Regions from separate parts of the Shewanella mytili genome, predicted to be linked through region 1. Evidence: predicted binding sites of a transcription regulator. Region 1 holds the regulator's gene; each other region holds the start of a gene.
What was found. The regulator sigma-54, encoded in region 1, starts transcription at its own class of promoters, with help from an activator protein. The targets are predictions, from matches to a motif close to GTTGGCACGNNNNTNGNNT.

Region 1 (7,389 bases):
TACCCTTTCAATTTGCAAAAAATACAGCGACAATGCCCGCCGATGGAAAATGTTGCGGATGATACCCGTTAACGCTGCGGTGTCAAAGGCCGGGAAGCACCAGAAATTTTTGCAAAAAAAAGATATAACTCAATCACTTTGGTGCCGATGATTGCTGCAATGGACGACAAGGTTAACGCCGGTTTTTATGGAAACGGGCATCCTGCAGTCATCAAGGCTGCGGTGAATAAATACCGCCTGGCAAGCCGGACAACGACCGTGTTATCGGGCAGTTCCCGGACATTAATGTTGCAAATATTGTACTAATGCCCGGTATCGGCGCATTTTTTATCGCAATATGCCCTGATATGGCAGGCAACATCAGCTGCAGCCGTATGTGGCGTTAGGTATTGAATCAAGTATTGATATATCGCAGCACCGGCACTGACAGAACACTTTATGCTGCCACGGATAATCCGCACGCCTCACCGATGAGATAACAGCCTGCGGCAATGGGGATTTAAGGCAAAGCATGGCACATGGATGCGCACATAAGCTAAGGGCATGAATGCCACCGCCCCGACAAGCCCCCGTCATGGCACGCCATGATGAGTCACGAGGATGGCGCTTGCGGTATACCACCGTAAGATGACCAGCGGGGACGGGCAATAAAAAGATGACAGAGAGAAAGATATGACAGATTCAAATCAGTTGCGCCAGTGGGGACGCAAAGTCATTGATATCGAAAAACAAGCCTTGGATAACCTGTATCAATACGTAGACTCTCCCGAGTTTGCCCAAGCCTGTGACATGATTTACCGCTGCCAGGGCAAAGTGATTGTAATGGGCATGGGCAAATCCGGCCATATCGGCAACAAGATTTCCGCCACGCTGGCAAGTACCGGCACCCCGGCATTTTTCGTTCATCCCGGCGAGGCCAGTCATGGCGATTTGGGCGTGCTGAGCGAAAACGACATTGTCTTGGCCATCTCCAATTCCGGGGAGGCCCATGAAATTCTCACCCTGATACCGGTGATTAAACGCCAGGGGATCCCAATGATCGCCATGACCGGCAATGCCCAATCCACCATGGCCAAACTGGCACAGCTGCATTTGTGCATCCATGTACCGGAAGAGGCCTGTCCGCTGGGACTAGCGCCCACTTCCAGCACAACCGCCACTCTGGTCATGGGCGATGCCCTGGCCATTGCCCTGCTGCAAGCCAAAGGCTTTACCAAAGATGATTTCGCCCTGTCCCACCCCGGCGGTGCGCTGGGTCGCAAGTTATTGTTGAAAGTTGACAACATCATGCACAAAGGGGCGGATATTCCGCTGGTGCCACACGATATCTGCATCACGGATGCCCTTTATGAAATCTCCAAAAAAGGGCTGGGCATGACCGCCATCGTGGATGGGGACAACACGCTTATGGGGATTTTCACGGACGGTGATTTACGCCGGGTCATTGATGCTGACGTGAATCTGCGCACCACCAAAATTGCCGAAGTGATGACGCCAAACTGCATTACCGCCACGGCCAATATCCTGGCGGCAGAAGCCTTGAAAATCATGGACGATCACAATATCAACGGGTTGATTGTGGTCGATGGCCAACACCGGCCGGTGGGTGCCCTTAACATGCTGGATATGGTCAACGCGGGAGTGATGTAATGAGTCATGAGGGATTTTATGGCCCGATAGCGGCACCGGTATGGCAAGCGGCCCAGCAGGTTCGCCTGCTTATCTGCGATGTGGATGGCGTTTTTTCCGATGGCCGCATCTATCTTGGCAACAACGGTGAAGAGCTCAAAGCCTTCCATACCCGGGATGGCTATGGTATCAAGGCATTGCTGAATGCCGGCATCCAGGTGGCCGTTATCACCGGCCGCCAATCCAGCATTGTGGAAAACCGCATGAAGGCGTTGGGAATTCCTCATATTTTCCAGGGCATTGACGACAAACTTGCACCTTTTCGCTGGCTGCTGCAGCATTACCAGCTGCAACCTGAGCAAGTGGCCTATATCGGCGATGACATGGTGGACTTGCCTGTCATGCAGCAGGTGGGGCTTGGAGTCTGTGTGGCCGACGGTCACCCCAGGGTCAAACAGCTGGCACAGCTGGTAACCTACCTCAATGGTGGTCACGGCGCCCTGCGGGAATTGGCTGATCTGTTACTTTTGAGTCAGGATAAAATCAACCACGCACATGGCATGAGCATATGAATAAAGTCACGCTGGCAATCATTGCATTTTTTACCGCGGCCGTGCTCTTGTACTGGCAGATCCAGCACAAGCGCAATACCCAGGAAAATCCCCAGACTAGCGTGACGGAACAACCCGATTACGTCGCTGACGATCTTCACAGCGTCAGCTACGATGTCAATGGGATGATTGCCAGCCGTGTTACCGCCAAGCACATGGAACACTACGAACAGCACGACCGTACCGTGTTTACCAACCCGGTATACTGGATATTCCCGGATAACGGCCAAGCCGAATGGCGCATGACAGCCAAGCAGGGGTTGCTGGAAAAACGCAGCAACAAGGTCGTGTTACAAAATAATGTTATCATTGATGCCATCAGTCCCACAGAACCCATACAATCCATCAGTACCAGTTATCTGGAGTTGGATCTTGGCAGCATGATCATGACCTCTGACCGCCACATTCAGGTTAACGGCCAGGATTTCAACATCACGGGTCAGGGGCTTTACGCCGACCTGAATGCTCAACAGGTAAGGCTGCTTAGTCAGGTAAAAGGAACCTATGAAACCAAATAAGCTTTTTCTCGGTGCACTCTTGTCTCTGGCCAGCCTGTCGGCAGCGGCCATCGATAACGACCTGTTGCAACAAGTCAAGATTAATGCCGATACCCAAGATGCCGACATCAAAAACAAGCAGGTGGTGTACGTCGGCCATGTGACCGTGACCCAAGGCTCCATGAAACTCACCGCCCAGGAGCTCAACGCCTCCAATACCGACAAAAACGGCGAGCGCATTTTGGTGGCCAAAGGCTCACCTGCCACCTTTCGCAAGCAACTGGAGGATGGTCGTATCGCCAACGCCAGTGCCAACGAAATACACTACCACATCAACAAACGGGTACTGACACTCATCGGCAACGCCAAAGTGGAACAAGACGGCAGCCTGTCCACCGCTGAGAAAATCGTCTATGACCTGGAAAACCAGCAACTGCAGGCCACCAGCAGCGGTCATGGCAACGACCGGGTAACCACGGTCATTCAACCGGATAATTACCAACAAGATGGCAAAACCGGCCCCCGGCAGGAGCAGCAATGAGTAACACCCTGATCGCCCAGAATCTCGCCAAGAGCTACAAAAAAAGAATGGTGGTCAAAGATGTCAGCCTGGCGGTAAAAACCGGGCAGATTGTGGGCTTGCTCGGCCCCAATGGCGCAGGAAAAACCACCACCTTTTACATGGTAGTAGGGCTTATCCAAAGCGAAAAGGGCCGGATTTTCATTGATGAAGATGAACTGACCTTGGCACCCATGCACATACGTGCCCGCAAAGGCATCGGTTATCTGCCCCAGGAAGCCAGTATTTTTCGCAAACTCACCGTGCGGGACAACATCATGGCCGTACTGCAGATCCGCAAGGATCTGGATAAAAACGGCCGGGAAGAACAGCTGGAGCAACTCCTTGAAGAGTTTCACATCACCCACATCCGCGACAGCTTCGGCATGTCCCTCTCCGGTGGGGAACGGCGCCGGGTGGAGATTGCCAGAGCACTGGCTGCCGATCCCAAGTTCATCTTGCTCGATGAGCCGTTTGCCGGGGTGGACCCCATCTCGGTGATTGACATCAAGAAAATCATCGAACAGCTGCGCTCCCGGGGTTTAGGGGTGCTGATTACCGATCACAATGTGCGCGAAACACTGGATGTCTGCGAACATGCTTACATTGTGAGCCACGGGCAACTGATTGCAGAAGGCACCCCCACCGAGATCCTCGATAACCAGCAAGTGCGCGCAGTGTACTTGGGTGAACAATTCAAGCTATAGTAAACAACAAACACCGGCCTTTATCGTTAAGGGCTTTAAATAAAAAAAGTTTTTTAATGCACAACAGGATGTAGGGGTAAGCGGTAACATGAAGACGTCACTCCAGTTAAAACTGGGTCAACAACTGACCATGACACCACAACTGCAGCAGGCCATCCGCCTGTTGCAGCTGTCGTCACTGGAGTTACAACAGGAAATTCAGCAAGCGCTGGAGGCTAATCCACTTCTGGAGACAACCGAAGACAACCAGCTCGCCGACAACAGCGAAAATGCGGATGCCTCCCTGGATGACACCCCGGCCACAGCAGACGTTGCCGACAGCTCTACCGTGGAAACCCCTGAGGCCCTCACCAACGAATCCCTGCCCGAAGAACTGCCCATGGATACCACCTGGGATGAAGTGTTCACGGCGGCACCGGCGGTCAGTGCCGGCCCGCTGCGGGATGACGACACGCCCTTTCAAGGGGAAACCAGTGAAGGCTTGCACGAACATCTGGAATGGCAGAAAAATCTTACCCCGTTTTCTGAAACCGATGGGGCCATTGCCACCGCCATCATTGAAGCCATTGACGATCAGGGCTACCTGACCCAAAGCACCGAGGAAATCCTCGAAGCCATGGGCGACCCGGAAATCGAGCTGGCAGAAATCGAAGCCGTGCTAAAACGTGTGCAACATTTTGATCCTGTTGGCATTGCAGCCAAAGACTTACAAGAGTGCCTGTTAATCCAGCTGGCACAATTTGCTGCCGACACGCCCCATCTGGAAAATGCCGTGATGTTGCTGAGCCAGTATCTTGACCTGATTGCCAGCAAAGACTACCGCACCTTGATGCGCAAAACCCGCCTCAAGGAAGACGAGCTGCGCGAAGCCATAGCCCTTATCCAGACCCTTAACCCGCGCCCTGGCCTGCTGGTGCAACCCCAGGATGAAGAATATGTCATTCCGGATGTCAGCGTCTGGAAGAAAAACGGCCGCTGGGTGGTGGAACTCAACCCGGACTGCATGCCCAAACTCAGCATCAACCAGCAATATGCCGCCATGGCCCGCAGCGCCCGCAGCCAGTCCGACAGCCAATTCATTCGCGGTCATCTGCAGGAAGCCAAATGGTTTATCAAGAGTCTGGAGAGCCGCAACGATACCCTGCTCAAAGTGGCCAACTGCATCGTGCAGTTTCAGCAAGGCTTTTTTGAATACGGCGAAGAAGCCATGAAACCCATGGTACTGAACGATATAGCCCTGGCGGTGGACATGCATGAATCCACCATTTCCCGGGTTACCACTCAAAAATACATGCACACCCCCCGCGGCATTTTTGAGCTCAAGTATTTCTTTTCCAGCCACGTGGGCACTGAAGACGGCGGCGAATGCTCATCAACCGCCATCCGGGCATTCATTAAAAAGCTGGTGGCAGCTGAAAACCCCAAAAAGCCCCTCAGCGACAGTAAAATGGCACAGCTTCTGGCTGAGCAGGGGATCAACGTGGCCCGGCGTACCATCGCCAAATATCGCGAAGCCATGATGATCCCGCCTTCAAATCAACGTAAGAGTTTGTAAAGCCAATGACCCCATGGAGGAGACCGCTATGCAGATTAATCTGGCAGGCCATCATATTGAGATCACTGACTCTCTGAAAAGCTATGTGGAGGGTAAATTTGCAAAACTTGAACGCCATTTCGAACAGATCAATAATGTGCGCGTTGTACTCACTGTGGAAAAAGACACACAACGAGTCGAAGCCAAGCTAAATCTGAACGGTGGTGAGGTGCATGGCACCGCGGAACATAGTGACATGTACGCCGCCATCGACGCTCTGATTGATAAATTGGATCGTCAGGTCATTAAATACAAAGAAAAGCTGACAAAATACTCATGATGGAACTTAGTACCGTCCTGCGGCCGGAGTGTACCGCCTGCGCCACACCCGGCAGCAAGAAAAAGGTATTGGAGCTCATCAGCGAACTCGCGGCGACCCAGTATCCAAACCTGTCATCCCAAGCCATTTTTGAAAGCCTGTTGGCCAGAGAAAAAATGGGCAGCACCGGTATCGGGAATGGCATTGCCATTCCCCATGGCCGACTGCCAGACATCACCGCCCCCATTGCGGTGCTGGTGAAATGTGACGAACCGATTGCTTTTGATGCCATTGACAATCAACCGGTAGACATCCTGTTTGCCTTGGTGGTGCCGGCAGATCAATGCCAGCAACACCTGAGCACGCTATCGGCCATGGCCGAAAAACTCAGTGACAAACAGGTGCTCAAGCAATTGCGCAAGGCCACCTCACAAGCAGAACTGTATCAGGTGATCAACGGATGAAACTGGCCATTGTCTCCGGGCGCTCCGGGTCAGGAAAATCTGTGGCGTTACGGGTTCTGGAAGACATGGGTTACTACTGTGTGGACAACCTGCCCCTGCCCATGATTGGCAGCTTGCTGGACAACCTGCGCGGCAGTAACGAGCTGGTGGCCATTAGCGTGGATGTGCGCAACCTGCCCAATCAGGACAAGGTGCTCGAAAGCCAGCTGGAAAAACTGCCGCAAAACACCGAGGTGATAAGTTTCTTCCTTAACGCCTCGGATAAAGTGCTGCTGAAACGCTACAGCGAAACCCGGCGTCTACACCCCTTGTCCAAGAGCAAAATCTCCCTGAAAGATGCCATCGAGCAGGAAGGCAAGTTACTCATGCCCCTGTCGCAACTGATGGATCACTACATCGACACCTCCGCCCTCAATATTTATGAGCTGAGCGATGCCGTGCGGGAAATTCTGCTGGGCAGTGCCACCAAAGAGCTGGTGATCAACTTTGTCTCCTTTGGTTTTAAATACGGTTTGCCCACAGAAGCGGACTTTGTGTTTGATGCCCGTTTCTTGCCCAATCCCCACTGGGAACCCCAGCTGCGGCCGTTTACCGGACTGGACGAACCGGTACGGGAGTTTCTTAACCGCCAGCCGCTGGTGAATAAATTCATCTGGCAAATAGAAAACCTGCTGGATACCTGGCTGCCCCATCTGGAACGCAATAACCGCAGTTATCTGACCGTGGCCATTGGCTGTACAGGCGGCAAGCACCGCTCTGTATACGTGACGGAACAATTGGCCAAACGTTTTTGCGACAGCAAACATAAAGTGCAGGCGCGCCACAGGGAACTGGAAAGTGGCCAGAATTGAGCGGGAAGTCACCATTCTCAACAAACTCGGGTTACATGCCCGGGCGGCAACTAAACTGGCAGTATTGGCCAATGAGTTTGATGCCAACATCCTTTTGGTCCAGGGGCAAAAACAGGCATCCGCAGCCAGCGTGCTGGGGTTGCTGATGCTGGAAACCGGCATGGGCAAAAAAATCCGTTTGATTGCCGATGGCCCGGATGCAGAACCGGCCATGGAAG
Region 2 (7,389 bases), on a different contig from region 1:
CACATCGGGGAAGTTCTTGCGTACACAACGGCCATAGTCACCGGCTTTAAAGGCGGTAAATGGCGTCTGGTAACTCACCAGTTTACAGGCATAGGCCGCGCCGTCAGGGGTGTCGGCAGACCAGCCCCAATCTTTTTCCCAATAAATGTTGGTGGCACCGGCCCCCGCAGCATCAAACTGCTTCATGCCTTTACAGCCCAGGATCTCAGTGGCGGGCACACGGACTTCCAGATATTGGGCAAAATTGCTGTAGTAATCGATACGGTTGAGGGATTGTGCCACTTCCACCGTACCGCCACATTCCACGCCGCCATTGATGATCTGGGTGGTAACGCCAAACCCGGGGGTAAGATTATTGGCCAGGTCACTATTGTTGGGTTGCCAGGTGCCGTCAATCACATGCAGCATGGAAGGTTTTGGCGGTTGGGGGTAAACAAAGAAAAATACCGCAGAGGCCAGGTTTAACCAGGTATCGGCCACCAACTCGGGTTTATCCAGCAAGGTACGGACAGTGCCAAACATGGCATCTGAGAACGGACCGTAATTGTAGTTGTAACTGAGCTGCTTGGCGCCCCGGCCAAAGTAAGACTTGAATTCGCCGTTGGCAAACGTTCCGCAAGGCCAGGTTTGCCCCTGCCATACATCAGGATTGCATTCGCCGTTATAACCGCCGCGCATCTGCTCGTTCCATCCCATCTCCCGCACATGTACCAATCCCTGACGCCATTGGGGAACGTCCCAATGGGCAGTATGGCCACCGGTTTCCTGAGTAAAGTGGGCAAACATGGTGGCTAAGGACTTACGGCAGATGGCCTCGGCATCACGGCCATCATCATAATTGCCGCAAAATGCCGGGAATTTGGCAACAGCCTGCAAGAAATGGCGATAGGTATATTCCGGCGCGCGTTTCGGGAACATATAATTCCAGTCTGCCTCGTTGATAATGCCTTCAACCCGTTTGACGTTGTCAGGATTGGTGTCCGCCAGCGGTGTGACCTGCTCAACCAGGGCATTATCCAATGTGCGAATGGCTTCTTTAACGGCGCTAAGTACCGGACCATCGGTCAACGAGGCTTCGGTGGCATCCAGCTGTGCTTGGCTGATGCGGTAACCATCCGTGGTAGATGGATTTTCCGGCTCTGGCTCAGGGGTCGGTTCAGGCGTCGGCGTGGGTTCAGGTGTGACGGGATCATCGTTAAGGTCCGCTTCTGATACCCACTCCCAGGCTTCAAACCAGGCAGTACCAGTGCCTGGCGCATAGGCCCAGGCGGCACCGGCACACCATGGAACGGTCACGCCGCTTTTACAGCGATACAGTTTGTTTTCATGCAATACAATGTCGCCGCCCTGATAACGGGTGCCTTCTGCGTAATTGGCATAGTCACCTTCTGGTGCCGGTGTCGGCGCAGGTGGTGTGACAGGTTCTTCCGGTTGTGGCTCCGGCTCCGGTGGCGGGGTGGCACCATCTCCTTCCGCTATGAGTTCCCACGGGGTTTCCCAGGGATTGGCAACCTTGGCGCCGGGAGATTGATCCGGATTGGCCCACCACTTGGCCTCATAGATATTACCATTGAAGGATACCTGAGAACCGCCGGGATAATTTTTGTGGTTATCGTAAAGTTCGGCTGAAATAGCCTGCGATGAAACAGCGATGCAAATGGCAGAAATTACAGTTTTTAATTTCATAATTTTTTCCATGTGAGAGTGGCTTTTTGTTTATTATTTTTCTTCGAGTTTATATCTGCTTTTTATTCAATGGCAATCATTGTTTTGTGAATTTTATTTATAAAACAAAAAAGTATGACTTTATCAAGAGATAAAATAAAAAAATTATTAAAATACAAATAATTACACTGTTTAATTAATAACAAAAAACTAATTGAAAAATGCCAAATATATATTAAAAACTGATTTTAAAAATAGAGTATTTATTTTAATTTTTGTCAATTAAAGTCATTTTTTTGGCGTCAAAAATACAGCATTAAAATTTATCGCTGAGCATGCTGTAAAATGTTGGCAATAAATATCAGCGAAAAATGAATGGATATTTGAGGTTTTTTTTAAAGGAAAAATAAGATTCATGAGCACAGGTGGTGATTGAAAAAATCACTTGAAAGCGTGAAGGGAAACGGCCAAGTGGTGAGGCGCCCCTACTCATGAATTGATTCAGTACATCTGTGTTGGCAGCGCTAAATAATGGGCCAATCAATAAGCCAAGCAAAGGACGCCATATGAATGGCGTCCAAGTGACAGGGGCGTTGGCTAGTTTGCAAACGGCTGTGGTTTGGGCGTTGCAGCCGTTGATGGTGGCAGGATGGGCAGGGTAATTTGTGGTTGCTCCCCGGTGAGTGATTTTAAAAACGCCACCACTTGGGTGGTTTCTTCCGGCGTGAATTTTTGCCCAAGCTGGAGATCTGACATGGTATTTACCGACTCTTCCAGTGACCATACGCTGCCATCGTGGAAATAGGGATATGTCAGCTCAATATTACGCAGGGTGGGAACCTTAAACACCATTTTATCGGCTTCTTTACCGGTAACGCCTTTACGTCCTTCCGCCGGATTATTGGTGTGGAACGGTTTGATAAGGCCCATTTTCATGTACATGGTGCCACCGACAGCCGGTCCATTATGGCAAGCGACACAGCCACGGTTTTTAAAGATGTCGTAACCGGCTTTGGCATCGCTACTGATGGCTTGTTGATCACCGGCCAAGTATTTGTCGAACGGGCTGTTGGGTGTCACCAGGGTTTTTTCAAAGGCGGCAATGGCATCGGTAATATGGTCGATATCAATCTTGTCGCTGCCATATACTTTGCGGAAATGTTCCCGATATGCCGGCATGGAAGCCACGGTTTCAACGGCAAGCTCATGGGTAAAGCCCATCTCTTTGGGATTGGCAATGGGGCCTCCGGCCTGTTCTTGCAAGTCTTTTGCCCGGCCATCCCAGAATTGCGCCAGCATAAAATCCGCATTGAGCACGGTTGGCGCGTTAATCGGCCCCTGTTGCCAGCGATCGCCTATGGAGGTGGGCAGGGCATCCACACCGCCCATGGACAGGTTATGACAGGAGTTGCAGGAGATGAAGCCTGACTTGGACAGCCGAGGTTCGAAATAGAGCATTTTACCCAACGCCACTTTGTCAGGTTCAGTCATCTTTGCCGGGTGAATGATCTCGATGGGTTCAGCAGCGTTGGCCACACCACAGCCCAGTACGGCGGAGATGGCCAGTAATAATGCCGGATATTTCATTTAAGTCCCTCTACAGACCGAGAAAAGTAATCGTCATCATAGTGGGTTAGTGTGAGAGGTAAAAGCCATTCCTGCCATTGGGAACGGCCTTTTATGCTGATCAAGATCAAAAAAATTGCTTATGTTTGCAAGTAGTTGTCATTTGCCACTTACCGGAGGGAAAATCTGCTTCAAGGCAAGTGGCAAGGTGTGGAATATGGCAGGTTCAACGGGCACTGACCACGGTTTTCCCAATCGGTGTCAGGCTCAATAATGCCAGTTTCAAATGCTGGATCCCGAACGGGATGCCGATAACCGTGATGAAACATGCCAATGCATGGGTGATATGGCCGATTGCCAGCCAAATCCCGAAGAGCAGGAACCAAATGATATTGCCAATCATCCCCAGAGCACCGGTACCAACATCCTCCCGACCGAGCAGTTGCTCCCGGCTGACATGTTCCTGACCAAAGGGCCAAAATGCCAGTTCTCCAATCACAAAGCAGGCGCGGCCGAAAGGAATGCCGATGATGCTGATAAAGCACAATAATCCTGCCAGCCACCAGGCAAGCCCCATAACAAAGCCGCCGAGGATGAACCAAGCAATATTAAAAAGTAAACGCAAAACAGCCATATTGTGTTCCCGTGGTAGTGTTCAATACAAATCTTATCTGAGTTATGCGATAACTATGCCACTTTGTAACTAATTGATTTTAGATTAAATAAATTGATTTTTTAGAATGGCATTTCCCATAAATGGGCAAATTCACCAATTAATGGCCTGTTTGCTATTTGCCCCTTTTGGCATGGCATTTACAATGGCGCCTTAGGGCTTTTTCATGTGGTTACAGGGCGGTGAATCGTGCAGCTGGCGCATACTCCGGTAATGTCGTTTACGTTTTCAGGGTTTCATTTTTATCTGAAGCGGGATGACCTGTTACATCCTCAATTTAGTGGCAACAAAGCCCGTAAATTCCGTTATTTCCTGGAGCATGATTTCCCCGGTACCCAAATGCTGGTGGGGTATGGTTCAGCTCAGGCAAATTCGCTGTATTCCATGGCGGCGCTGGCGGCATTAAAAGGCTGGCAGTTACGCTTTTATGTGGATCATCTGCCGCAATGGCTACAGGCGGCACCGGCGGGAAATTATCAGGCGGCACTGGCTTTGGGGGCAGAGGTGATTGCGCTTCCTGCGCAGCTCAGGCAAGGACTCGGCATGGGAGAATATCTGCAGCAACAGATATTACCTTGTCTGCCGGGCGCACTTTTCATACCGGAAGGCGGACGTTGCCAGCAGGCCGAATATGGTGTGCGGCAACTGGCTCAGGAAATCGGCCAATGGGCAACGGGCTCTGGCATTAAAGGTTTGAAGGTGTTTTTACCATCGGGCACTGGTACTACCGCGTTGTATTTGGCCACATATTTTTACGAGCAACAGGCGGATATAGAAGTTCTTACATGTGCGGTGGTCGGCGGTGATGACTATTTGCAGCAGCAGTTTGCCATGTTATCCCAAACGGCAGAATGTTACCCCACGTTACTGACCCCAAAGAAAAAGTACCACTTTGGCAAATTGTATCCAGAGTTTTATCGTATATGGCAGCAACTTTGCCATACGGGCATTGCATTTGAATTGCTTTATGATCCCTTAGGTTGGCTGCTGTTACTGGATTATAAAAAGCGCCACCCACAACAACCCGTGCTGTATTTGCATCAGGGAGGGTTATTGGGCAACGCTTCCATGTTGCCAAGGTATCGGCGCAAGTTTGGTGAGTGATTACCCGTTACAACAATTTGTTTCTCTTAAGGATTTTATGGGTGCGTTGTGCCAGCACCTGCAGGTTTCTAATATCCCGCAGGGTAGGCATTTGCTGGGTTAACATGGACTCCCAGTAACTGGTTTCACTATCCAGCATTTCCAGCATTTTTTTGGAGCAGCCGCGACAATCCCCGGCACAGAGCGTCGTTTCCGGCAGATGAAATGGAATTTGCCGCCGGATCTCCTGGATAAGCAGTGCCATGGCATCGTGGCAGTCAGGTTTGTGCAATTGTAGGCTCGGTGGTTAACAGGAAGTCCAGTATAAAACGCGGTTATTTTTTATGTGAGCCAATTTTTGAAAAATGCGGAATGGTTGGTAATTGCCATTTGGTCAGGCAGTTATCCGAATTCGGATGACAGCCTGAGCCAAATGTAATGTTTGCCCGATTGCCGAACGTGTTTATCGGTCCAATCTGCGTGCTGCATTCGGTAGGTGAGAGGATTATTTACCGAAAGGGCGATAACGCGGTTTATTTGTTGGCGCTGACCAGCCATTTCATGAATGAGATGACTTCACTGCGCTTTGAGAAGGTTCTTTTATTCTTGCCTTTTCTGTCAGTAAAGGCGATAGAATTTTTATTGATGGAAATTGAATCTACAGGGAAGTTTACTGTGATTTCATGTCCGTCTACTTTGTATGACATAGGCCACACTCCTTTTTTACTTTAATCAGCCCTGAGGCTTATACTTTATAACTATAGAATATCCTTAGCTTTTTTAGCAAAAGAACTCATTTTTGCAGAATTACACTGTAATCAGGTTTACGGTAAATATCAAGGGTGCGCCAGTGGTCTGCAGTTGCACGCCATTCCCTTGCATTTTGCGCCATTTCTTGAACGCTGTTACTTCATCACAGGTTTATGACAACAGTATGATAGGGTTGGTTCCACAGCAATAATGTGGGGCAGTTAATAAAAAACAGTTAAAAAATATGCGGTTGCTCCCATAAACCACTTACAGTTTGCCATTGATGGCCCTATGGACATCACGCTGGCTGTTTGCGTTTGCGGTAACGGGTGTTGAGGAATACTGCCCGCCATTGGTGGTTGGCGGGCAGTATTAGGCATTAAGGATTTAACGGTGCCAGTGGCGAGGCTTTAGTGGTGTGTTGTCCCGGCTGCTGGCGTAACTGTTTTAATGCCTGTTGCAACGCCAGATACAAGGGACCGGTGTCAGCAGGTGTGCGGCCATAATGGGCAGCCTGTAACTGGCGAGCAATGGCGGCAAGCGGCGCTGATACCTGTGAAAGTTGCGCCAGCGTGGTATTGCTGCCAGTGATGGCGGACACTTCCTGTAACAGGGCGGTGAGCACCTGTGGTACATGATCCTGTTTGATGGCTGCCGTTAATGACACGCCGGTGGCTGCGGGTTCTGGTACCGGGATGGCATCAAGGTGGCCTACTGCGGCTTTTTTTGCACGTAGCCATAAAAACAGGGTGATTAGCCACAAGGCTGCCAATGCTAGGCTGACATAGGGCCAGAAACCGGCATCAATGTGGGGTTGCACAGCGGACGCGTTAATGGTGGGCAGCGGTGCATTACTGGCCGCTTCCACCGTGATGTGCCGGGCCGGCAGGGTGGCGTATTGCTGTTTTTCCAGATGGGGGTTCCACCAACCCACCTTGATTTCCGGCAAGGTATAACGCCCGGCCTTGGCGGGCACCATGGCAATGGTTTGGCTGAGCTTCGCAACGGTTTGTCCGTCCCGCAGATACGTTTTTCTAAGCGGTTTTTCCGGATAACTGCGAATGTCTGGCGGCAGGGAGAGGCTGAAATCCGGCAAGCTGGTTTCATCTGCATTGGCCGCCAGCAGGGTGATATTGCGGGTAATGGGCTGTCCGGCCGTGTAGTGGGGTTTATCCTGCCAGTCTTCTTGCAGGGTGACCAAATCGGCCACCAGCCAGTTGCCTACGTACTGGGACGGCACCGGTTTAATGGTCACAATGGTGCTGTCGCCCTGGGCCTGTACCGGACGGCTTTCCTGAAAGGAGAACATGCCGCTGCTTGGGGCATTCATCAGTACATCCCCAGAAAAATTGACGCCGCTTATCAGCAACTCGCCCGGGTTATCCGCCACGATGCTGTAGGTGCGTTCAATGACCCGGTAACGCCGGCCATTGACAATGGCACTGCTGTCCTTGTCATCGCCAATCTGTTTTATCTGGGCACCTTCAATATTGGGGGTGGACAATACCCCCCGCTGTAAATCCACCGCCAAGTAGAGCTTGACCTTGTAGGTCAGTAGCTGGCCCACATAGGCTTCATGACTGGAAATGCTGGTTTGCAGGAACAGGTTTTTCATCTGTTGCGGCACGCTTCCGGCCTTGAGCACCTGAAGC
Region 3 (7,389 bases), on a different contig from region 1:
TGCAATCCGATTTTGCATCCCCTGTAATTGTTTGGCCTGGGCGGACACAACAATGGAATCATCATCATGGGTAACAGTGGCGGCATCTGCCTGTTTGGCGGCTTTACCGTTACTCTGATTCACCGAGGCCGTTGTTTGTATCCGAGGCTGATTTTGCAGTTGTTTTATGTCCATAGCCGTATGGCTCCAGCACAGGTGTATAAGTATCTACTACTGATATCGGCAAGTTGCAGGCAGGCTTGAGCCTTTTTTTACATTTTTACCCGCACTTCTCCCACTTTGGTGATGGTGGCTTCTATCATTTTGTTTGAACGGGTGTTTTTTACCCGGATCTGTTCGCCAAGGTTACCATCTTCTGTTGCCTCACCAACAGTTTTTATCTGAAATTTTTCAGTGCGGGCAATAATGGACACCGCATCGCCCTTGCACACAAAACAGATGTTACTGCCAAAAATGGGGTAATCCTTGGGCACCCGCCGTTTTAACCGGGTGCCTATCAATTGGGCTGTGGCGTCAAACTGCTCGCCGTTTACGCTGTACTGGTCCACGTAACGCACCGCCATTTGAGCGGCAGACAGCAAAGTGCCCGGTGCCAGGGTTTCCCTGGCCACCACCACGGGATAACTGATGCTGACCCGCACCGACAAATAAAGCTGCCAAGGGTAGTCAAGATCGGGGCTTGTGCAACTCACGCGCACGGTGTTGTTGCGGCTTATCTCTCGCTCGGAGGCCAGCGCTGCTGTGAGTGGCGAGCTGCAACGGGGGATCACCAAGCGGTTGTCCAGCGTTTGCGGAATGATGCTCACTCGGGCATTGGGTGCGGGCTGAATTTTTTTTGCAACTGTCTCTTTAGCCAGGGTTTCTATGGCCGATATATCAGGAGCTACAGGTTCCTGCGCCATGGATGCGGCTGACCACAACCCTAATGTAAGATAAAAAATGTATGCTAAATTGGGTTTCATCATTTGCACGCTGGTTTGATTTGCCTATTTACACTTATACTTCAGCAGTCCAGACAGGTTGAACGAATCATGGTTGTCCGGCGTCAGAAGTTTGACTGATATGCCATATGCACAACCTCCAGCAAGTTATATGCCTTTCCGCCAAAACGAGAGGTACGTTTATTTTCCCAAGATACATAAGGCAGGCTTATGTCAGGCATTCTTGAATCAGTTAACAAGAGAACCCAACTGGTAGGGCAAAACCGCCTTGAATTGTTGTTATTCAAATTAAACGGGCGTCAGCGGTTTGGCATTAACGTGTTTAAGGTGAAAGAGGTATTGCAGTGCCCGCCGTTAACCTCGCTGCCAAAGCTCAACCCCTATGTGCGGGGTGTAGCGCACATCCGGGGCACCACCATCTCCATCATCGATTTAAGCGCAGCTACCGGCGGTCAGCCCATTGAGGATCTGAAAAACTGTTTCATTATCATCTCTGAATATAACCGCAGCATTCAGGGCTTTTTGGTGCAGTCGGTGGAACGCATCATCAACATGAACTGGTCTGCCATCATGCCACCGCCCCAGGGGGCTGGCCGATACTCCTACCTGACGGCAGTGACCGAAATTGACAATGAACTGGTGGAAATTCTCGATGTGGAGAAAATCCTCGATGAGATTTCTCCGGCCAAAACCGAAATCAGCAAAGAAGTGGACAGCGCCATCAACATCGACCGGGAGCAGAATTTCCATATCATGGTGGTGGATGATTCCGCCGTGGCCCGCAAGCAGATAGTCCGCGCCCTGTCATCACTGAACCTGCAGATTGATACCGCTAAAAATGGCAAAGAGGCGCTGGATAAACTGAAAGTCATGGCCTCAGAGGTGGATAATGTGGCTTCGGAGTTGTCGTTGATCATCTCGGATATTGAAATGCCGGAAATGGACGGTTACACCCTGACGGCAGAAATTCGTGATGATCCCAAACTGAAAGACATCAAAGTGGTCTTGCATACCTCGTTAAGCGGGGTGTTTAATCAGGCCATGGTGCAAAAAGTGGGCGCCAATGATTTTATTGCCAAATTCAATCCGGATGAGCTGGCAGCTGTTGTAGATAAATACCTGACGCTTTAATCGGTTAGGTTAAGTACAAATAATACAAAGAGAGTTGTCAGGTGACTTGTGTTGCCGGCAACGCTGAGGTATAACGCAGCGTTTGTGTGTTTATAGCGCGTGGTTATACGGCAGTATGTTTGATGGAAAACGGGATACCAAGGTGCTAGATAAATCTCTTGCAGAAACCGAGTACAATCAGTTCCGCCTATTTCTGGAACAACATAGCGGCATTGTGCTGGGAGAGAACAAGCAATATCTGGTACGCAGTCGCCTGGCGCCTTTGATGGGCAAACACGGACTGCCGTCGTTATCTGAAGTGGTAAAGCAGTCAATGCGCCCCACGGAGCGACAGTTGCGGGCAGAAGTGATAGATGCCATGACCACCAACGAAACCCTGTGGTTTCGCGATCGTTACCCCTTTGAATTGCTCTATGGCAATATCCTGCCGCAGTATAACCGCTTGGGGCGGCCGCTTAAAATCTGGTCGGCTGCCTGCTCCTCCGGTCAGGAGCCGTACTCACTGGCCATGACCATCTTGGAATACCAGCAGCGCCGTTTGGGCGCGTTGGCCGATGGCGCGTCCATTTTGGCGACCGATTTGTCTCCTTCCATGCTGGAGCGCTGCAAGCAGGCGGAGTATGACAGCCTTGCCCTTGGCCGCGGCTTGTCTGATGAGCGCAAGCGTCAGTTTTTTGATGCCCTGCCCAACGGCAATATGCGGGTGAAGGATAATGTGAAACGGTTGGTGAACTTCAGGGCGCACAATTTGCTGGAAAGCTACAGCCTGCTGGGCAAGTTTGACATCATCTTTTGCCGCAACGTGCTGATTTATTTCTCACCGGAAGCCAAAACCAAAATCCTGCGGCAATTTGCTGCCGCCCTTAACCCCAAAGGCATCCTGTTTTTGGGGGCGTCAGAGTCCATTGCCGGGCTGTCTGATGATTTTGACATGGTGCGTTGCAACCCGGGCATTTATTTCCAGCGTAAAAATTAAAAATAACATACTGATTATCAAACAATTAAAAATGCCAGCTTTTAATGCTGGCATTTTTATTGCCTGTGTTTTGCCAAATGCCGTTGGGGGTTCCGGCTTGAGGCAATATCCACAAATAGTTGACTCTTATTTGGCACATAGTTTGCTTTGTTTTGACAAACCATCCGGCGAGAGGCGTTTTTATGGCGATAAGTTTTGACAAGGCGTTGGGGATCCACCAATACACGTTAGGCATTCGGGCCCAGCGTGCAGAGGTGCTGTCCGGCAATATTGCCAATGCCGACACCCCGAATTATCGCGCTAAGGATGTGGATTTTTCCGCCGCACTGCAAAGTGCCCGAAGCCAGCAGCAGGGACGGCAAATGGTGACCACCTCGGAAAAACATTTCGATATGAAATCCCTGGTGCAGGAAAACGTCAAGTTTCGCATCCCCAATCAACCGGATACCGGCGATGGCAACACGGTGGACATGCAGGAAGAGCAACAGGCCTTCATGCAAAATGCGCTGGAGTACCAGATGTCGCTCGGGTTTCTCAGCGGTAAGTTTTCCGGCATGAAAAAAGCCATCAGAGGAGATTGATAATGGGATTATTCAATATCTTTAACATTGCCGGCTCCGGCATGTCGGCCCAGTCTGTGCGGCTTAACACCACCGCCAGCAACATTGCCAATGCCGATGCGGTATCCAGCAGCGTTGATAAAACCTACAAGGCGCGCCATCCCGTTTTTGAAGCGGAGCTGGCCAAGGCAACCAGTGGCCAGCAGCAGCCCGAAAGCGCTGCGGTCAGAGTTGCGGGAATTGTGGAAAGTGATAAACCGTTGGTGAAGGAATATGCCCCGGATCATCCGCTGGCCGATAACGACGGTTACATCTACAAGCCCAATGTTAACGTGGTGGAAGAGATGGCCGACATGATTTCCGCCTCCCGCTCCTACCAGATGAACGTGCAGGTGGCTGATGCCACCAAGTCCATGCTGCAGCAAACGCTGCGCCTTGGCGAATAAGAGGAGATAGGCAGTGGCCATAGGTTCTGTAACATCATCCACAACTGATACCAGCAGTACCAGTGCTACAGACAGTACTGCAAAGAAAACCAATAACAACTCACTGAGCCAGGAAGATTTCTTTGCCTTATTGAGTGCCCAGTTGTCCATGCAGGATCCGTCCAATCCGGTGGATAACGACCAGATGATTTCCCAGATGGCCTCGTTTTCCACAGTGGATGGCATTAATAAGCTCAATGATGAAATCACCAACCTCAATACGGTGATGACCTCCAGCCAGGCATTGCAGGCATCAGGCCTTATTGGCCAGAAAGTGCTGGTGCCCTCGGGCAGCGCGTACATTTCGGCCACCGAGCCTACCGTGCGCGGGGTGATAAGTACCACCGAACCCATTAACGCCATCAAGATGTCGGTGGAGGATGCCAGTGGCCAGGTGGTGCGTACCTTTACCGTAGACGGCAGCAATGGCGGCAATATCGACGTGGAATGGGATGGCCTGGATGATAGTGGCAATACCATGGCACCGGGCACGTACACCCTTAAAGCCAACGGGGTGGTGGACGGGGTTTCTGAAGATCTTTACGTGAGCACTTACGGCCATGTCAGCAGTGTGTCGCTGAATTCGACTACGGGCGCCGTGGTGAACATTCGGGGAATTGGTGGCGTATCGCTGTCGGATGTTTTAGCCGTTTCTGAAAGTTAAGTTTTGCGCCGGGTCAGGCCGGACAACAGTATTTATAAAAGAGGTGGATTATGTCTTTCAATATTGCTCTGAGTGGGATCAATGCGGCGCAAAAAGATCTCAATACAACCGCAAATAACATCGCGAACGTCAATACCGTGGGCTTTAAGGAGTCTCGGGCCGAGTTTGCCGATGTGTATGCCAGCTCTATTTTCTCCAACAGCAAAACCGCCGTGGGTGGCGGGGTGACCACCACCCAGGTGGCACAGCAGTTCCATGAGGGCAATCTTAAGTCCACCAGCAATGCGCTGGACATGGCCATTAGCGGCAACGGTTTTTTTGTCACCTCATCATCCATTGATGCCCAGGATTTCTCCTTTACCCGTGCCGGTGCCTTCAAGCGCGACCCCAACGGCTTTTTGGTTGACTCCCAGGACAACTATCTGCAGTGTTTTCAGGTGGATTCAGACGGTAATTCCGCATCGGTGAGCCTGAGTACCACCAAACCCGTACAGGTGCCGGATACCGCCGGTAGCCCGCAGGCAACCCAGAATGTGGCCATGAGCATGAACCTGAACTCCAACGCTGACGCGCTGGACCCGGCCGCGTTTAATCCGGCAGATTCTTCCACCTTCAATAACTCCACTGCGGTGACCATTTATGATTCGCTGGGTGAGTCCCATACCCTGACGTCCTATTTTGTGAAACCCGAAAATGGTGCCTATACCGGCGAAAGCAACTGGGTGGTGTTTTACGCGGTGGATGGCAAACAGGTGGATCTGGACGGCAGCGCCGGAACTTATCAGACCGACACCGACGGTGACGGTACTCCGGATAACAGCGGTACGGCGCAAACCACCGGCGGTTGGGTGGGCTCGGTGCTGACCTTTGATGCCACCGGTGCTTATAAGGGGTCTGATCCGGCCATACTGACCACTGCCCAGTTGGGGATTGGCGGTGCCAACGTGTTGAGCGCTTCGGCAGACGGCTCCCAGCAAATTTCCATCAGCTTTAACAAGCCCACCCAGTATGCGGAAAGTTTTGGCACCACGGAAATGACTCAAGACGGCATTACCGTTGGGCGCCTGACCAATGTGGAAGTGGGCAGCGATGGCTTGATATCCGCCAAATACAGTAACGGTTCCACCGTGCCATTGGCCCGGGTGGCGCTGGTGCGTTTTGCCAACGAGCAGGGGCTTACCCAGGTGGGCAACACCTCCTGGAAAGCCAGTCTGGAATCCGGCGAAGCCCTGGCCGGTGAAGCCAACAGCGGCGTATTCGGCTCCATCAAATCCTCCTATCTGGAAGGCTCCAACGTGGATTTGACCACCGAGCTGGTGGATCTTATCTCTGCCCAGCGTAACTTCCAGGCCAACTCCCGAACTCTGGAAGTGAACAATACCCTGCAACAGACCGTATTGCAGATCCGTTAATGGGTTTCACCCAACGGTAAAGCTTGGTTTAAAGCGGCAACTTCTTGCCGCTTTTCTTTTGTTGTTTCCCCAATCACCTGTTTTCCCTGCCGTTCTTTTTCCATGGAGCAGAAAATCTGCTGGCATGGAGTTTGCTTAATTGAGCATAAGCGCATTTTTTGACGGGGCAACTGGTGGACAAATTCCTCTACATCGCAATGACCGGCGCCAAGCAGAACATGGATGCACTGGCGGTACGGGCAAATAACCTGGCCAATGCCAATACCGATGGTTTCAAGGCGGATATGGCGCAGGCCCGCTCCATGCAGGCTTTTGGCGAAGGGTTGCCCTCTCGGGTATTTGCCATGACCGAACTGCCATCATCGGATTTCTCCTCCGGAGCATTGCATACCACCGGGCGGGATCTGGACATTGCTGTTAAAGACCAGGGCTGGATTGCGGTGCAGGCAGATGATGGCCGCGAGGCCTATACCCGCGCCGGGAGCCTGAATATTGACGTTAACGGCATGCTGCGTAACAGCAGCGGCCATGCGGTGATGGGGGATAACGGCCCCATTGTGTTACCGCTGCCCATTGAAAAACTGGAGATTGCCGCCAACGGTACCATTTCCGTGAGGCCCCAAGGTGCCACGCCGGAAGTGATTGAAGAGGTGGGGCGGATAAAACTGGTCAATCCCGGCAATAACAATTTGATGCGCGGCGAAGACGGGCTGTTTCACACCCTTTATGGGGAGCCCGCTGCTGCCGATGCCGACGTTAATGTGGTCAGCGGCGCGGTGGAGAGCAGTAACGTTAGCGCCGTGGATGAGATGGTCAACATGATCAGCTTGCAACGCCAGTTTGAACTGCAAGTAAAAATGATGAAAACCGCAGAAGACAACGACAAGTCTGCTGCTGCATTGGTACGCATTAGCTAGGAGTAACGATTATGCATCCTGCTTTATGGATTAGTAAAACCGGGCTCGACGCCCAGCAGACCGACATATCGGTAATTTCCAACAATATCGCTAATGCCAGCACCGTGGGTTACAAAAAATCCCGGGCAGTGTTTGAAGATTTGCTGTACCAGACGGTGAATCAGGCCGGGGGCATCAGTGCATCCAACACCAAACTGCCCAACGGGCTGAATCTGGGGGCGGGCACCAAAGTGGTATCCACCCAGAAGCTGTTTTCCCAGGGCAATATGGAAACTACCGATAACGCGCTGGACTTGATGATCC

Region 2: the regulator sigma-54 is predicted to act here: its motif matches at 3,910-3,928, upstream of ACIDEJ_RS08905 (YccF domain-containing protein).
Region 3: the regulator sigma-54 is predicted to act here: its motif matches at 3,178-3,196, upstream of flgB (flagellar basal body rod protein FlgB).

The regions. Positions count from the first base shown of each region.
Region 1 is NZ_JBKOUD010000022.1:7,582-14,970, reverse strand. Features, by position in the region: gene ACIDEJ_RS14860 (KpsF/GutQ family sugar-phosphate isomerase) at 673-1,650, shown strand; gene kdsC (3-deoxy-manno-octulosonate-8-phosphatase KdsC) at 1,650-2,201, shown strand; gene lptC (LPS export ABC transporter periplasmic protein LptC) at 2,198-2,758, shown strand; gene lptA (lipopolysaccharide transport periplasmic protein LptA) at 2,745-3,278, shown strand; gene lptB (LPS export ABC transporter ATP-binding protein) at 3,275-4,003, shown strand; gene ACIDEJ_RS14835 (RNA polymerase factor sigma-54) at 4,092-5,558, shown strand; gene hpf (ribosome hibernation promoting factor) at 5,587-5,877, shown strand; gene ptsN (PTS IIA-like nitrogen regulatory protein PtsN) at 5,877-6,320, shown strand; gene rapZ (RNase adapter RapZ) at 6,317-7,171, shown strand; gene ACIDEJ_RS14815 (HPr family phosphocarrier protein) at 7,158-7,389, shown strand, end outside.
Region 2 is NZ_JBKOUD010000007.1:113,399-120,787, reverse strand. Features, by position in the region: gene ACIDEJ_RS08915 (glycoside hydrolase family 19 protein) at 1-1,686, opposite strand, end outside; gene ACIDEJ_RS08910 (cytochrome-c peroxidase) at 2,263-3,252, opposite strand; gene ACIDEJ_RS08905 (YccF domain-containing protein) at 3,458-3,865, opposite strand; gene ACIDEJ_RS08900 (pyridoxal-phosphate dependent enzyme) at 4,118-5,008, shown strand; gene ACIDEJ_RS08895 (hypothetical protein) at 5,016-5,279, opposite strand; gene ACIDEJ_RS08890 (hypothetical protein) at 5,521-5,694, opposite strand; gene ACIDEJ_RS08885 (BatD family protein) at 6,117-7,389, opposite strand, start outside.
Region 3 is NZ_JBKOUD010000001.1:245,233-252,621, forward strand. Features, by position in the region: gene flgM (flagellar biosynthesis anti-sigma factor FlgM) at 1-174, opposite strand, end outside; gene flgA (flagellar basal body P-ring formation chaperone FlgA) at 252-962, opposite strand; gene ACIDEJ_RS01075 (chemotaxis protein CheV) at 1,152-2,072, shown strand; gene ACIDEJ_RS01080 (CheR family methyltransferase) at 2,188-3,048, shown strand; gene flgB (flagellar basal body rod protein FlgB) at 3,231-3,629, shown strand; gene flgC (flagellar basal body rod protein FlgC) at 3,632-4,054, shown strand; gene ACIDEJ_RS01095 (flagellar hook assembly protein FlgD) at 4,068-4,757, shown strand; gene flgE (flagellar hook protein FlgE) at 4,808-6,169, shown strand; gene flgF (flagellar basal-body rod protein FlgF) at 6,343-7,086, shown strand; gene flgG (flagellar basal-body rod protein FlgG) at 7,098-7,389, shown strand, end outside.